DNA from 2 places in the Pseudoalteromonas espejiana DSM 9414 genome. Region 2 is predicted to be linked to the other one. Evidence: predicted binding sites of a transcription regulator. Region 2 holds the regulator's gene; the other holds the start of a gene.
What was found. The regulator FliA, encoded in region 2, starts transcription of late flagellar genes. The targets are predictions, from matches to a motif close to CTAAAGNTNNNNNNNNNNNNGCCGATA.

Region 1: PESP_RS10755 (VC2046/SO_2500 family protein) is a predicted target of FliA. The motif match lies at 6,319-6,345, and genes of this name have one in related genera.

What each region holds. Positions count from the first base shown of each region.
Region 1 covers NZ_CP011028.1:2,373,748-2,382,486, reverse strand. The annotation lists gene PESP_RS10790 (HD domain-containing protein) at 1-301, shown strand, start outside; gene PESP_RS10785 (VOC family protein) at 303-707, shown strand; gene PESP_RS10780 (response regulator) at 722-1,720, opposite strand; gene PESP_RS10775 (MHYT domain-containing protein) at 1,736-5,056, opposite strand; gene PESP_RS10770 (M48 family metallopeptidase) at 5,321-6,013, shown strand; tRNA gene PESP_RS10765 (tRNA-Tyr) at 6,050-6,134, opposite strand; tRNA gene PESP_RS10760 (tRNA-Tyr) at 6,183-6,267, opposite strand; gene PESP_RS10755 (VC2046/SO_2500 family protein) at 6,380-6,907, shown strand; gene PESP_RS10750 (DUF6172 family protein) at 7,098-7,400, shown strand; gene PESP_RS10745 (YchJ family protein) at 7,475-7,954, opposite strand; gene PESP_RS10740 (SulA-like leucine-rich domain-containing protein) at 7,997-8,431, opposite strand; gene PESP_RS10735 (tetratricopeptide repeat protein) at 8,714-8,739, opposite strand, start outside.
Region 2 covers NZ_CP011028.1:2,699,986-2,708,724, forward strand. The annotation lists gene PESP_RS12330 (flagellar motor protein) at 1-159, opposite strand, end outside; gene PESP_RS12335 (protein-glutamate methylesterase/protein-glutamine glutaminase) at 152-1,297, opposite strand; gene PESP_RS12340 (chemotaxis protein CheA) at 1,349-3,598, opposite strand; gene PESP_RS12345 (protein phosphatase CheZ) at 3,614-4,381, opposite strand; gene cheY (chemotaxis response regulator CheY) at 4,397-4,780, opposite strand; gene PESP_RS12355 (RNA polymerase sigma factor FliA) at 4,822-5,532, opposite strand; gene PESP_RS12360 (MinD/ParA family ATP-binding protein) at 5,559-6,419, opposite strand; gene flhF (flagellar biosynthesis GTPase FlhF) at 6,412-7,887, opposite strand; gene flhA (flagellar biosynthesis protein FlhA) at 7,909-8,739, opposite strand, start outside.

The sequences.
Region 1 (8,739 bases), 330 kb from region 2:
AAAAACTATTGAGGCTCAAATTGTTCAAGATGCTGACAGAATGGATGCACTCGGTGCCATAGGCGTTAGCCGGTGTATGAAAGTAGGGGGGTCAATAAGTCGTTTATTGTATAACCCGGACGACCCATTTTGCCTTAACCGTGAGCCGGATGATAAAACCTATACACTAGATCACTTTTATATAAAGTTGCTCCATATTGCTAAAAGCATGAATACACCGTCGGCTAAAGCAGAAGCGCAAAGACGTACAGCTTATATGCACGCTTTTTTAGAACAGCTTAAATCTGAGACAGGGCAGTAATATGAGTGTCCCATTATTATCTGGCATTGATCATTGCCACTTAAATGTAGAATGCATAAAAGAAGCGCTTAAATGGTATCAAAGCGTACTTGGTTTTGAAGTGGTTAGTGAACTTGCCTTTTGGGATGGAAATGGCAAAGGCCCGTTAACCCTTGAAGATAAAAATAAAACCGCTCGATTAGCATTATTTGAAGGAGAAGGGCGTAGTAAAGGTATTGCCTTTGCGGCAACCGGGGCGCAATTTATTAGCTGGCTTGAGCACTTAAAAGCGAAAAATATAAAAACTGTTATGGCCGATCACAGTGTTACGTTTTCAATTTATTTCAAAGATAATAGTGGTAATAGCCATGAGATTACTTCCCACGACCATCAACAAATAAAAGCGCTCATAGGCAAGGCTGATTAGCCCTTGAAAAATATTTAATGATGCGCTTCGTTATAGGCATTTTTAATAGCGACAATATCATCTAATTTATTTACAAAAAGGCTTATAAGCTGCGGGTCAAAGTGTTTACCTGCTTGCTCCTGCAAATGCGCTAAGGTTTGCTCAATACTCCAAGCCTCTTTATACGGGCGTTTTGAGGTGAGCGCATCAAATACATCTGCAATGGCGACAATACGCCCTTCTATAGATATTTTTTCACCTATTAAGCCATTTGGATAACCACTGCCATCCCACTTTTCATGGTGCTCAATTGCCAGTGTATGCGCAAGTTGTAATAACGGTGAAGATGAGTTAGCTAAAATTTGTGCACCAATGATGGCGTGTTGCTTCATATGGTCAAACTCTTCACTTGTTAAGCGCCCAGGTTTTAACAAAATAGCGTCAGGTATGCCTATTTTACCTACATCATGCATAGGGGCAGCTTGGCGAAGTAATTCTGCATGTTGCTCGCTCATACCAAACTCTAATGCAAGCAACTTACTGTATTGACTCATGCGGGCTATATGCTCACCAGTCTCTGTGTCTTTATATTCGGCGGCTCGGCCCAATCTATGTACTAAATCAACATGTGCTTGCTTTAATTGCTCGGCTTGTACAAGTGAGAGATGTGTTTTAACCCGCGCTCTTACAATTGCTGGGCTGATAGGCTTGGTAATGTAATCAACAGCCCCAAGTTCAAAACCTTTAAATTCATCACTTTCGTCGCCCAGCGCAGTAACAAAAATGATTGGAATATGTGAAATAGCAGGGGTGCTTTTAATTATTTTACATACTTCAAAACCATTCATATCTGGCATCATAATATCGAGTAAAATAAGTTGCGGCAGTTCTTTTTCAAGCAGCGCTAACGCAGCTGCGCCCGATTTAGCAAAAGACATACGGTACTGGTTACCTAACACTTCACGCATTACTTTTAGGTTGGCAGGTTCATCGTCAACAATTAAAATGCGCGGTTTGTCGTTGCTAAAATCCATTAAAAGTTCTCATTATTAATCTGTTTTCTCTATTAATTCTTGTAAGTACTGCTGAGCTTGCTCAAAGTCAAAATCGTCAAACGCAGCCACTATTTTATCAATATCAGCTGAAAATGATGACGGCGCGTTAGTTTGTAGCTGTGACAAAAGCTCATCGTTTAGCTCTGCGTTAAGTGCATCTTGTAAAAGGGTTGCGCACATTTCGTTTAACGCTTGGCTTGAAATATCAGGCAAAGGCTCTGAGCTTTTGTTACTTGTAGTTGCTGCACATTCATTTGTTTTTAATAGCGACGTTACTGTATCTAGCTCTACTTTTAAGGCATCTAATGTACTTGTAAGTTCACTATTTTGTTTAGTACGCTCTAATTGGCTTAATAGTTTCATTAAAGAGATAAGGCCAAGGTTGCCAGCAACCCCTTTTAAGGTATGAATTGTGCCGGCAGCATTGTCTATTTCATTTATTCTAACACTAAATAGCGAATCAAACTTTTGACTATTATCGTTGATAAACTTAGTAATTTCGGTCAGCTGTTTACTTTTAGAGCCCCATAGAATAACGCCTTTGTCAAAATCTATATGTTTAGCATTTGGGTCAGATTGTGCTATGACCATTTCTTTGGCAAGCCCAAGTCCAAGTACTTGGGCAATTTCTTGGTTGAGCTGATTTATATCAATAGGCTTATTAGCAAAACCATTCATGCCGGCTTTTTTAGCGGTTAGTTTGTCTTGTTGTAACACACTCGCTGTAAGTGCAATGATAGGGGTAAACTTAAGTTGCCTTTGCTTTTCTATTTCTCTAATTTTAGTCGTTGCTTCAATGCCATCACATTCCGGCATATGAATGTCCATTAAAATGACGTCAAAGTCTTGTTTTTCAAATATTTCAATAGCCTCTAAGCCATTACCAGCCTTGCTGACTAGGTGCTGATCTTTTGATAACAGTAACGAGAGCAGCTCGGTATTTTGTTCAATATCATCAACAACTAAAACTCTTAATGATGGGAGTTGTGTATGCAGCCCTTCAAAATGATCAATCTTTTTAGCATCACCTTGTTTTAAAGGTAGTGAAAAATAAAAGCAAGTGCCTCTATTTTCTTCACTAACTAAGTTTATGGTGCCGCCCATAAGTTCAACCAACTGTTTGCTAATTGTTGTACCAAGCCCTGTGCCTCCAAAGCGGCGAGTAGTTGTGGCATCAGCTTGAACAAAGGGTTGAAATATGGCTTTAATGCGATCTTTTGCAATGCCAATACCGGTATCTTGAACCTCAAAGAACAGTTGATCGGTTTGCGTTGTACTGACAGTTAGCTCAACAGAGCCTTGCTCGGTAAATTTAATCGCGTTGCCAATTAAATTTGTTAAGATTTGTCTTAAGCGATCTGGGTCACCGAAGTAGGTGCTAGCAACGGACTCTTTAATCGTTAACTTTAAATTGAGATCCTTCTTTTTAGCCTCAAGCCAAAATGTAGAAATAATACTGTCTAGCACTTGCTTTAAGCTAAAGTGGATAGGCTCAATAGTGAGCTTTCCTCGTTCAAGCTTAGCTGTATCAAGTACTTCGTTTAGTAGTCTTAACAGTGAGCGTGCTGCATTATTTACAGTAACAAGATGCTTTTGTTGCTCCTGATTAAGCGGCGTATCCATGAGCAAATCGCTAAAGCCGATAATAGAATTCATGGGAGTACGAATTTCATGGCTCATATTTGCCATAAAAGATTGTTTTGCCTGTGCTGCCTCTTCAGCTTGCAATTTTGCTTGCTCTAGCTTGCTTTCGTATTCTTTATGCTCGGTAATATCAACTAAAACACCATCTATCCACTGTGGGTTACCTTGCTCATCACACGTAAAGCTGCCTTTGTCTAATAGCCATAATATTTTGCCATTACGATGACGAATACGGTATTCAACAGAATATTTTAAACAGGCATCCATTGCCTCTTTAACGGCTTCATTTACGGCTTGTTGGTCTGTTTTTAAAATTAAATCATTAAATTCAATACAGCTTTCGGTAAATTCATCAGGCGAGTAACCGGTTAGTTCAGCAATATTTGGGCTTATAAATAACATGCTCCAATTTTCATCGTACTTACACCTAAACGCGACACCTGGCATATTATCCATTAATGAACGGTATTTTTGCTCTTTTTCAACAAGGCTTTGTTGCAAAGCTCTTTGTTCTGTTAGGTCTGTAATAAAGCCAACGTATAAAGGCATTTGACCAGGCTGATTAACCTCACCAATACCCAAGCGAATAGGAAACAAATGACCATTTTTATGCTTTGCTGATACGTCTCGGTTTATGCCAATAACTTTACCTAAGTCTATATTTTTAGCATTTGATAAGTAGCCATCATGGTGGCGAGCAATGTCATCAGCCATCAGCATTTTAACATTATGGCCTTGTACTTGGTTTTCTCTCCAGCCGAATATTTTTGTAGCAGCATCGTTAAAGCTTAATATAGTGCCGGTGTGGTCAATTGTGACTATACCGTCAATCGCGGTGCCTAAAATTGCATTTAGACGCGATTCATCTGCTGATTTTTCTTCTAACAGTAAGCGATATCTAACCATACCGTTTATCACTGCTATTACGCAGGTAATAGCGACTGTTGCGGTGGCTACTGCAATGGCTACAAAGGTAAGCTCGGTAGTTGAGCCATCGTATTGGGGGAGTATGGGAGAGGTTGCAACAAAACGAGTGGCAGCCATGCCCATATAATGCATACCTGCTACAGCAGAACCTAGAATTGTGGCAGTAATAATACGGGCCTGAATTGTTGATAATTTAGGTAATATTCGCGTTAAATTGTAACGCGTGAATAGGGCAATAAAAGATAAGCCCACAGCCACTAAAATAGATAAACCAAATGTAATTGGATCGTAGCGCAGCAAAGGTGCAAGCTCCATGGCCGCCATACCACTGTAGTGCATAGTACCAATACCAGATCCAAGTAAAATAGAACAAATAAAGAGGTGCTTAAATGTTCTTTTAGATTTTACTAATATGGAAAATGCATACTGGCAAGATACAAACGCAGGTAAAAAAGATAATACAGTAATAGCTGGATCATAGCTGATATCAGTACACAGCGAAAATGCGAGCATGCCAATAAAATGCATACTCCAAATCCCAGCCGACAAAACAGTGGCAGCCGTTACATTCGCTAAGCGCTTGTAACTAGGAAACTGAGTATGCTTGGCTACATCAACTAACCAGACAGTAAAAAAAGCAGCAAAAATAGCGGTAATAACCGACAAGCTGACCAATACAGGATTATACACACCATTAAGAATTAGACTGGGGTCTTGATCAGTTATAAAAAATGCAGACAGCATAGAGGCTCAAAATTGCGTTATTATTGTACTAGTTTAATGTATTTAATTAATAAATAAACTTTTAATCCAATAATTTAGCACTTTTGGTTGCAGTATTTTTTTAAAAGGTACGTTTATTAACAGTTGCCATTACTATGTATAAAAAGTTTAAAATAATTTTACAGCAGCTAATTAAAAGTAATGAGTTACATTTTTTAAGTTTATAACTGCATTTGGTCAATAAGGCTTTATAATAACGTTTTTATTCTTCTAAGAGCATAAACGTTGTTTGAATATCAGTTAAAGCGCAGCACAAGGCGTAAAACGGTCGCAATTAAAGTTAGTAAAAAGGTAGTAACCGTATACGCACCTATGCATGTGTCTAAAACAAGTATTGAGCAATGGCTAAAAATCAAGCAAGCGTGGGTAGACCTTCAGCTAAATAAGCAGCTTAACTTTATTGATAAGCAGCAGCGGCCATTAAAACAATGCCAAGTTTTGATTTTTGAAAAGCCACATACGTTGGTTTTTAAGCAATCAGCAAGCTCTTATGTTGAACAAAGTGATGACGTATTAACGATATACACTTCAACACGGGTGAAAAAGTTATCACAGAAACGCCAACAACTGCTTTGCCAAGCTTTAGAGGAAAAACTGGCAGCATATATAGAGATGCGATTAGCTTATTATTGTCAGCTTATGACAGAGGCTTTACCTACAAAATTGACGTTTGGGGCTTATAAGCGAAAGTGGGGAAGTTGCAACTCTCGTCGAGAGCTCACATTTAGTTTAAATTTGATTGGTGCACCAACACACGTTATAGACTATGTCATTGTGCATGAACTTGCCCACTTGAAGTATCATAATCACAGCGCGGCGTTTTGGAGCAGAGTAGGTAAATTTTATCCAGATTATAAATCTGCATCAGCGTGGTTAAAGCAAAATGGTGCCAGTTTACAATGGGAGTTTGATAATTAGATTTAAAATAGAATTAACTAGAAAAGAAAGTAGAAGTGGTGGAGGGAGCTGGATTCGAACCAGCGAAGGCTGAGCCGTCAGATTTACAGTCTGATCCCTTTGGCCGCTCGGGAACCCCTCCACACTATTTTGTTACATTTGGCCCCACTTAACTTAGCGGTAAGAAAAGTGGTGGAGGGAGCTGGATTCGAACCAGCGAAGGCTGAGCCGTCAGATTTACAGTCTGATCCCTTTGGCCGCTCGGGAACCCCTCCAATGCAACGGCGCTGATAATAGCAAACTGCGTATTTAAGTAAAGAAAAAAGCTAAAGAAAATTGAAATAAAGCCGATAAATATCTACCAGTTACCATAATCGGCTAAAGACTATGCAAATCGATGATTTGTTAATCACAGAGAGTCAGCTTAAGACTAGATTAAATAAAAGTGTGCACGAAAATCGTAGAGGCGAGTTTTCACTTTTACTAGCTATGCTGTCGCATGACGCATTGGATTTTAGTGAATTTCACTTACCAAAAAGTGAAATGCATAATGATTACACAGACGAAGAGACATTAAGAAAACGCTTTGGTGCAGGCCCTAAGCAACTACTAGCTCCTGAACAGTTTGATATGTTAATTGGGCAAACACACTCATCAACTATTTATGAGCAGGGCGTAGCTACGGGAATGAAAAATATTAAGCTTACTCAGTACTTAAACCCAGAGCCGCTTGCAATTAGAGATGATAAAACGCATATCCCGTTAACGATAATTGATAACTGTGAATTATCGGTGCGAAGGCGTATTGCGAAAAAGCACACGGATTTAACGAATCCGCAAATGGATGCTGCTGCTTTTTACGATGATTTAAATAATGACGCAGTCCATAAGCCTTTATTACTTGCCAGTGCATAATGTTGGTTTGAGAAAATAGTATATATTCACTAAAAAATTAATTCATTCCATCTATGTTAATACCGTTTAATAGAACAATTCCCTTTTTTGTTTAAAAAAATCATCCACAAATTAAATGCAATTGCTATAATGGCTGCAAATGGTATGACTTGAGTGCCATTATCATTAAATCAAGGTAATTAGGAACGTAATGAAGAAAACATTCACGCTAAATCATGAGAAAATCAAATACCCTCGTATGGTTGATGCTGCAAAGCATGAAGTGAAAAAATATTTGAAAAGAGAGCGCAATAAAACGCTACCTGTTGAAGCTGATTACTGGGCGTTTGACTGTAAATTTGGTACTAACGCTGATGATGCAGAAGTTGTTCATGTGGCTGAAATTAACAACAAAATTAGTGAAGTTGAAAAGCAAGAGCTAACTTCATTCTATGTTGAAATTTTAGCTAGACCAGCACAGCGTGAATCGTTCGATCTAGATGATGATGAGTAAATAGCTAATAGCTGTTACTGAAAATGGACCTTAATGGTCCATTTTTGTTTTAATAAGCAAGCTTAAGTGGCAGCTTACAGGCTGTGACATTTCTTATATTTTTTACCACTGCCGCATGGGCAGTTGTCATTTCTTCCTACTTTTATATCCGCAACTGGGTTTATTACCCCGTCAAGATATCGCCATTGACTATTCTCTTTCACAAAATCAGATTTTTCATTTAGTTCGCAATATAAATTTTGGTAAAAGTAATTTGCTTTAAATTCCACGTAGCCTTTGTGTGCGTCGTAGTGTGTATCGTTTACGGTGAGTTTTACAAACCGACAGCTATCGGCAAATTCTTTTATTTCTTTTACTGGGTTTTCGGCCTGCTTTTCTTGTGCGTAAGTTTTGTATACATAAGATGCTTTTTTTAATGCATATGCACAAAAGCGTGAGCGCATTAGTTGCTCAGGTGTATCGGGTATTTTTAAATCTAAATGATAGGGCTCGCAACAGTCTCCATAGTTAAGCTGACTGTTGCATGGGCAAGTACTTGTACTGGTTACACTCATAAAATACTAAATAACGTTAGTCAAAAATGTATTTTAACAAGCTTATTGAGTAAGTGATATCGATGCAGTGCTAGTTTTTTTGGTAAAGCAAAATAGCTTAGCACTTCTTTTATTTAGATTGAGCGATAAATTAACAAGTTGTTGTTCGCTTACTATGTCTGTCCAAGTGATAATAGCTGCAAAGTTACCATTATGAAGTGCAGAGTTAAGCACATATTCTAAGTTCACTAAATGCTTTTGTCTTATAACAAGCAGTTTGCTGGTATCTATAGAGCAGCTATCTAGCAAGGCTTTACTTGGTACATGGTCGGGCGCTATTAGTAAGGTCCACGCGTTTGAGCTATTGTATTGGTGCAACACTTTAAGCATCTCAAATGTCGCAGAAATTTCATCTTCTACTTTAATTAAGTTTACTGACTCGCTTTCATCATGTTGTTGGTAGCTTTTAACGGTTCTTACGGTAATTGGCTGTAGCATAGGTCTCACTCACTGGGTTTATATACAGTACCCATATACAGTAGTTTATACAGTTGTTGTGTGCAAGTGTTTTTTGTTATTTTTTATACAAGTTTTAATGTTTTGAAACTAAAATTTATAAATAACTGTTATTTTACAATAGTTTATAATTTTATGGTGAAGTGCGAATAACAGCGGTTTTTATAGCACTGTATAGAGTAGAAAAAATGTATACAGTACTTTATTGAGGGTTATACAGTAATTAATGTAGATCTATACAGTATTTGTAACAGCATGCAAAGGTTAATCATTTTTAGGAATTAGGTGAG
Region 2 (8,739 bases):
GGTTGCTGTTTGCAGCATTACAGCACCTAAGGTGCCACCTAATACAATTATAAGCGCTGGGCCATTAAATAAAGCTGATACTACCCCGCCCTCTAAAGAGTAACCAATCGCGATGGCACCTAAAGCGATTATTAACCCTAAAACAGAGAGCTTATCCACAATTTGTTTCTCTTTTTATTCTTGAGGCAACGTCGTTTAACGCTAAATGCTCTGAAGCAAGCCCTGCATTTGCTATAGCTTGTGGCATACCATAAACAACACAGCTTTTTTCATCTTGCGCCCATATTGTTGCGCCTGTTTGCTTGAGCATACGAGCACCATCACGTCCATCAGCTCCCATACCCGTGAGAACAATAGCTAATACATCACCCAGATAGCTCTTGGCTACACTTGCAAAAGTTACGTCAACGCTCGGTTTATAACTAATACGCTCACTATTATCTTCAAATACACGTAGTGTTTTATTACCACCACGTCCCTCAACCATCATCTGCTGTCCACCTGGCGCTAAATAGGCAGTTCCAGCTTCTAAGCGGTCACCTTGTTGAGCTTCTTTAACGCGAATTTTACACAGGCCATTTAATCGCGCTGCAAAAGCAGGAGTAAATGCGGCAGGCATATGCTGAATAAGTAAAATAGGGTGTGGGAAATTTGCTGGTAATTGCGTAAGAATAGTTTGTAGTGCAACTGGCCCACCCGTTGATGTGCCAATTGCCACCAATTGATATTTTTTCCCGCTGGCACGCGTTGGTAAAGTCTGCGCTGAGCTTGGTTGCTCAGAAGCTGTACGTTGAAAGCTTCTATCGGGTTGCCTAACCGATGTACTTGCAGGCGGCACTTTATTGCTAACGGGTGAAGTAACTCGGCTTGGAGCTAATGGCTTTATAGGGCGAGGAGCACGTCTGCGACCAATTTCTTTTACTTTAGCTTGCAATAGCTTAATTGCATCTTCGTTATTGCGTGCTATGTCTTCAAACTTTTTAGGTAAAAAGTCCATCGCACCTGCATCTAGTGCATCTAAAGTTGCTGTAGCACCATCACGTGTAAGCGAAGAAAACATTAAAATGGGCGTCGGATTACTCGCCATAATTTCTTTAACAGCACTAATTCCATCAAGCACTGGCATTTCCACGTCCATGGTGATCATATCAGGGCGTAGTTGAGCCGTTTTTTCCACAGCCTCTCTGCCATTAACGGCAAAACCAATTACTTCAATACCGCTGTCATGTTCTAGGATTTCGCTTACTCTGCGGCGAAAGAAACTGGAATCGTCAACAACTAAAACTTTTACGGCCATTGCGCTCTCTTATTAAATTTATTTGCAGGCACAGATGAATGTGCCCGCTTTTTATCCTGCGTAATGCTTAAGCATATTTGGCACATCAAGAATCAATGCTATACCACCATCAGAGGTAATAGTTGCACCTGCCATTCCCGGAGTACCTTGTAGTAACGCATCAAGAGGCTTAATTACTACTTCTTCTTGGCCAATTAATGAATCAACTACAAAGCCTACTTGCTGAGTACCAATTTGTACAATAACAACATGCCCTTGGGCTTTACGTTGTGAACAATCAGCGCCTTTAACTAACCAGTGCTCTAGGTAAAATAACGGTATCGCTTTTTTACGCACAATAATGGTTAATTGACCGTCAACCACATTAGTTTTAGTTAAGTCGAGATGGAATATTTCACTCACACCAGCCAACGGCAGAGCAAATGTTTGCTCCCCTACCACCACCATTAATGTTGGTAAGATAGCTAATGTTAGCGGTACTTTGATTTCTAAAACAGTACCAACGCCTAGCTCTGATTGAATATTTACAGAACCATTGAGTTGTGTGATTTTAGTTTTAACCACGTCCATACCCACACCACGACCAGAAATATCAGATATTTCTTCTTTGGTAGAAAAACCTGGTGCGAAAATAAGGTTATATGCTTCAGTGTCTGATAAGCGGCTTGCTTGGTCGTGATCTAGCACGCCTTTGCTTATTGCTATTTTTTTCAGTTTTTCAGCGTCCATACCTGCACCATCATCTTTAATGGTTAGCAAGATATGATCACCTTCTTGCGATGCAGATAATGTAACGTTACCTGTTCTTGGCTTGCCAGCAGCTTCACGATCTGCAGGCATTTCAATACCATGATCCACTGAGTTTCGTACTAAATGCACAAGAGGATCAGCAAGTGCCTCGACTAAGTTTTTATCTAAGTCAGTCTCTTCACCTACTAGCTGTAAATTAATATCTTTATTTAAGCTTCGAGCTAAATCACGAACAACACGCGGAAAACGACCAAATACTTTCTTGATTGGCTGCATCCGAGTTTGCATAACAGCGCCTTGAATATCAGCAGTCACCACATCTAGGTTTGAAATAGCTTTACCCATTGCTTCACTGTCTGTATAGGTCGCTAGGCTTACTAACCTGTTACGAACTAATACAAGTTCACCAACCATATTCATAATTTGATCAAGGCGTTTAGTATCAACTCGAACCGTTGTTTCTGCAGGTGGTGGCGTCGCTTTTTTAGGGGCCGTGTTACTAGCTGGTTTTTCTACAGGTTTAGGAGTAGGTGCGGCTTTTGCTGCAGGTGCGGCTTTAGGTGTAGGTGCTGATTTTGCTGCAGGCGCTTTAGCTGCTGGAGCCGGTGTTGCAGGTTTAGCCGCTACAGGCGCAGGTGTCGGCTTTGCAGCCTCCGGAGCCGGTTTATCAGCCTCTTTAGACTCGGGAGCTCCGCCTTTACCATGCAGCTCATCAAGTAATGCCTCAAATTCGTCATCACTTATTTCATCACCCTCTACATCACTTGAGGCTGATACAGCGGGCGCAGGCTGTTGTGCTGCGGGCTCATGTTCGGGTGTGCTATCTGAACCAACTGGGCCAAAACTACCAACGCCATGTAACTCGTCTAATAAGCTGTCAAACTCATCATCGGTAATGTCTGAACTTGTATCTTGAGCAGGGCTTGTGTCTGAAGATGTTACTGGACTTTGCCCTTTGCCGTGTAATTCATCGAGTAAGTTTTCAAACTCATCTTCAGTAATTTCGTCAATTTGTGAGTTGTCTGATGTAGGCGTTGAGCCGGCACTATCAAATAATTCATCAAACGCAAATGGGTCTTCATCATCACTTGCATCAGCTTGGGCTGCAGATGCTTCTTCAACGACTGCTTCAGCGGGTGTTTCAGCTAACTCATCATCTGTAGGCGGTTGGCCTAGCTTATGAAGGGTATGTAATAATTGCGGGTCTGCTGGGTCTGGTTGCTCGCGGTTTTGAATTGTAGCGAACATTTCATTAATAGTATCAAGCGCTTGTAATATAACGTCCATCAATTCAGAATTGACTGTTCTGACCCCTTGTCTTAAAAGGTCAAATACATTTTCAGCACCATGACACGCATCTACAAGCTCTGTCATTGCCAAGAAGCCAGCACCACCTTTTACGGTATGAAAGCCCCTAAAAATAGCGTTAAGTAACTCAGTATCTTCTGGGTTATTTTCTAGCTCAACTAACTGTTCAGATAAAAGCTCTAGGATTTCTCCAGCCTCTACAAGAAAGTCTTGTAATATATCTTCATCGACTTCAAAGCTCATGCAGTTACTCTCCTCTTAGAAGCCCAAACTTGATAGTAGGTCGTCGACCTCGTCTTGATCTGATACAACATCATTTCGCGACTCTTTATCAATAATAGGGCCTTCAGGACCTGCTAATGTTTGTGCGGCAACCAGTTCTTCTGTTTCTTGTTGTTCTTTACTTTCAACGATGCTGTCATCTTGTGCAGCAAATGCTGTTAAAAGGTGGATTAAACTTTCTTCTACTTCTCTGACAAGTTCAATAACGCGACGGATAACCTGTCCTGTTAAATCTTGGAAATCTTGCGCCATCAATACATTGGTCATTAAAGTTTGCAGCTCATCGGTTTTATGATGAGAGCTATTCATAAACTTATCTATGCTATGGCAAAGTGTTTTAAATTCACCGAGCTCTATTTCGCGATTCATAAGCCTATCCCATGTAGGCTTAATGTGCGCAATTTCGTCAGCTAATTGCTGCGCGATGGGTAAGCTAGCTTCAACTGCATCCATCGTTTTATTAGCCGCGTTTTCTGTCATTTCCATGACATAGTTCAAACGTTTTTTCGCATCGGGTATTGCATCAGTAGTTAAGTCAGTTAAACGTGTATCTAACTCAAAGCTTTTAAGCGCTTCGTGTAACTGACGCGTTAACTTACCTACTTCAGCAAATAGTTGCGATTGCTCTTTAGAGGCAGTATCTAAAATTAATTGATCAGCTTTATCTTGCTCACCGTTTTCTAAAAAAACGACAAGCTGACGAGCCTGTTCTAAAGTAATTTGAGGCGCAGCTGGTGCTGACATAAGCCTCTCCCCTCATTAACCTAAGCGTTCGAACACTTTTTCTAATTTAGTTTTTAATGTACCAGCAGTAAAAGGCTTAACAATGTAGCCATTAACGCCAGCTTGAGCAGCCGCTATGATTTGTTCTTTTTTAGCTTCTGCCGTTACCATTAAAACAGGAATATGCTTTAACTTATCGTCAGCTCGGATTGCTCGTAACAAGTCGATACCTTGCATTCCTGGCATGTTCCAATCAGTTACTACAAAGTCAAAAACTTGATTTTGCAACATAGGTAATGCTGTTGAACCATCGTCAGCTTCTTGAACATTCGTGAAACCTAAGTCACGCAACAGATTTTTTATAATACGTCTCATTGTAGAAAAATCATCAACAACAAGAATTTTCATGTTTTTATCCAAAACATCCTCCGGTGAGGTCTTAACCTATAATTTACTTACTACTAGTTTATCCAGTCATTGATTTTTGCTTTGAGCTTAATCATCGCCTGACCATGTATCTGACTTACACGCGATTCACTTACATCGAGTATATGTCCAATTTCTTTTAAATTCATTTCATCGTTGTAATATAAAGACAAAACCATTGCATCTCGCTCTGGTAAAGACTTTATTGCTTCCAACAATGATTTATTAAACCGTTCATTTTTAACATTATTAAATGGTTTGTCTAGCGCTAAATCTTGTCCCGCTGGGCTAATAACATCTTCATCGACCCCTAAGTCTTCTATACCTAGCACTTTACTTGAATTAACATCGTTTAAAATATGATGGTATTCTTCTAACGAAATTTCAAGTTTTTCAGCAACTTCTGTATCTTTTGGCTCTCGATTTAAGCTATTTTCAAGTTCGGTGATGGTTTCTGCTACTAATCGGCTTTTACGATGCACCGAACGAGGGGCCCAATCACCCCTGCGCATTTCATCAAGCATAGCACCACGAATACGAATACCCGCAAAAGTTTCAAAGCTTGCGCCTTTGCTTGCATCAAAGTTTTTTGAGGCTTCTATCAAGCCAATCATGCCTGATTGAATTAAATCGTCGAGTTGAACACTAGGTGGGAGTCGAGCTATTAAATGGCATGCCACTTTTTTGACAAGCGATGCATGCTTTTCAACAACCACATTTAAATTTTGTGTTGATTGATATCCCATAGCTCTATTCACCGATGTTGTCATAATTAGCCGTTTACTAGCTTCTCAATGAAAAACTCTAAATGTCCTGAAGGTTGATTAGGTATAGGCCATTTTACCGCTTTTGTCGCTAAAGTTTTAAAGGCAACTGCAGCTGGAGAGTTAGGAAACAGATCAACAATAACTTTTTGTTTACGCGTTGATTTACGCATATTTTCATCGTAAGGAATTGTAGCAACAAGCTCCATCGACACATCTAAAAAGCGATCTGTGACTTTTGAAAGCTTTGCAAAAAGCTCTTGGCCTTCACGCATACTGCGCACCATATTTGCTACAATTTTAAACTTATAAACGCCATGTTCACGGCTTAATACTTTTATTAGCGCGTAGGCGTCTGTAATTGAGGTAGGTTCATCGCATACAACAACCATTACATCTTGGGCCGCACGTGAAAAGCTAAGCACCATGTCAGATATACCCGCTGCGGTATCAACAATTAAAATATCAAATTCTGTATTAAGCTCGCTAAATGCACGAATTAGCCCAGCATGCTCAGATGGTGTAAGTTCAACCATGCTCTGAGAGCCTGAAGTCGCAGGTACAATTTTAATACCCGCAGGGCCTTCAACTAATATTTCATCTAGTTCGCATTCGCCCGAAAGAACATGCGATAGGTTTCTTTCAACACGTAGTCCTAGCATTACATCACAATTAGCTAAACCCAAATCGGCATCTAATACTAAAACCCGATTACCTTGCTGGCCTAATGCAATAGCTGTATTTAAAGATACGTTGGTTTTACCCACCCCACCTTTACCACCAGTTACTGCGATAACTTTTACGCCGTTGTTATTGTTTTGACTCATTTTGCGCAGGCCGCTTGCTTGATCTAATACTGTGTTAATCATACATCCCTACTGTGCTTGGCGCCACTGCTTGGTGCCTTGAATGTTGTGCTTTTGCTCTTTTTAAATACAATTGCTCAGCTTTTTTTACTAGTTTTTCTGCATTTGCAACGCGAATATCTTCTGGTACACGCTGACCATTAGTAAGATACCCTATTGGCAGGCGATTTTGAATCGCAATACTAATAATCTCACCTAAACTTAATGATTCATCTAACTTAGTGAAAATACAACCGCTTAGCTGTACCTTCTTAAAGTGCCTAACCGTTTCTTGTAGTACATTAATTTGCGCTGTAGCACTTAGTACTAAATAACTACGTATATCTACACGCTGGTTGCGCATTAATGTATTTAGCTGCTCTGTAAGGCGTAAATCACGTTGGCTCATACCCGCTGTATCAATTAATACTAGACGCTTATTGCGTAAATGATATAAAACTTCAGCTAATTCATTAGCATCTTTAACTTGTTTTACACCACAACCAATAATACGACCATAAGTAGCAAGCTGCTCGTAAGCACCAATTCTGTACGTATCTGTGGTAATTAACGCTACTTTATCAGCGCCGTACTTTTGAGCACCTAAAGCAGCGAGTTTAGCAACAGTAGTCGTTTTACCAACCCCTGTTGGACCAACTAACGCATAAACACCACCTTGACGGAGGATTTCATTGTTAGTGGTTTGCATTTGGTCTTCAACCATTTGCAGCAACGCTTTCCAGCCTTGCTGACGCGATACATCATCAGGAATGAAACAAGCCATTTGCTCTGCAACGTCTTTATCTATGCCCATGCCAATTAAACGGTCAATCATGCATGCACGTGTTGGGTCACGACGGGCCATATCTTGCTGCATTAAACCTGATACTTGATGCTCTAATAACTGGCGAATTGCGTTCATTTCATCACGCATTGCGCTCATTTCAGCAGTTTCTTTATTTTGTGCTTGAGGACGCGGAGCTACAGGCGCATCTAAATCGTCGAAATCGCGGTCTAAATCATCAAATCCTAGGCTATCAGCTTGAGTTTGCACACGTTTAGGTGCTTCATCTTCGCGGGCAAACATATTTGTTGTACGCGGCTGCGCTGGCTCTTGATAATGCTCAGACGTATCAATACCTGATTGAGAAAACATTGAAGCCAATTCAGGCGAACGAGGACGCGGCGACTGGCGTTCTAACAAAGCTTGTAAGCTGTCAGCGACTGCCGCTTGAGGCTCAGGTTGAGCACGCTGTGGCTCTGGCTTTACAAAGTTATGAGCAGGCTGTTGCTGATTGCGCACAGGTGCCGGTGCAGCTTGTGGTTGCGCTGCGGCTTTAGGGGCTGCTTTGTCGTAATCTACTGCGGCAACAATTTCTACACCATTTGCGAGTTTTTTGTTTGACATAATAACCGCATCAACACCTAGCTCATCTTTAACTTCTTTCAGTGCTGTGCGCATATCTTTTGCAAAAAAACGTTTAATTTTCATGGTTCAACCCCTGTTAAAATCTTATTGTTGGCCTACTGAGCTGACAATCTTGATCTGTCTTTCGTCTGGTACCTCTTGATAAGACATCACCCTTAAACCTGGTATGGTGTACTTAACAAAGCGAGATAACACAGTGCGTAACATTCCTGACGTTAGCAATATTGAAGGTTCACCGGCCATTTCTTGATTTTGATGCGCTTCGTTTAATGATGTTTGAAGTCGCTCAGCAAGACTTGGTTCTATTCCGGCACCTTCGTCGCCTGCATTTTGTAATGACTGATGCAACATCTGTTCCAACTCGGGCGCCAAGGTTATGACAGGGATTTCTGACGACATACCTACCGCGTCTTGAATAATTAAACGACGCAACGAAATACGCACAGCAGCGGTTAACACATCGGCATCTTGGCTGCGTGGGCCATACTCAACAAGGGTTTGTACAATTGAGCGCATATCGCGAATAGCTACGCCTTCGTTTAATAAATTTTGCAGCACTTTAACAACCGTAGTAAGTGGCAATACTTCTGGCACTAAACCTTCCACTAAGCGCGGATGACTTTTCGCTAACATATCAAGTAAGTTCTGAACTTCTTCATGTCCGAGTAACAATGCGGCACTATTAGTTAATAGCTGGCTGATGTGCGTGGCTACCACAGTGGCTGAATCTACAACTGTATAACCAAGCGATTGTGCTTCGTCTTTTTGGTCGGGCTTGATCCATACTGCATCTAAGCCAAATGCAGGGTCTTTTGTTTCTATGCCTTTAATTGGGCCAAATACCTGCCCTGGGTTTATTGCAAGCTCATCGCCATGTTTAAGCTCGCCTTCACCACTTGAAACACCCATCATAGT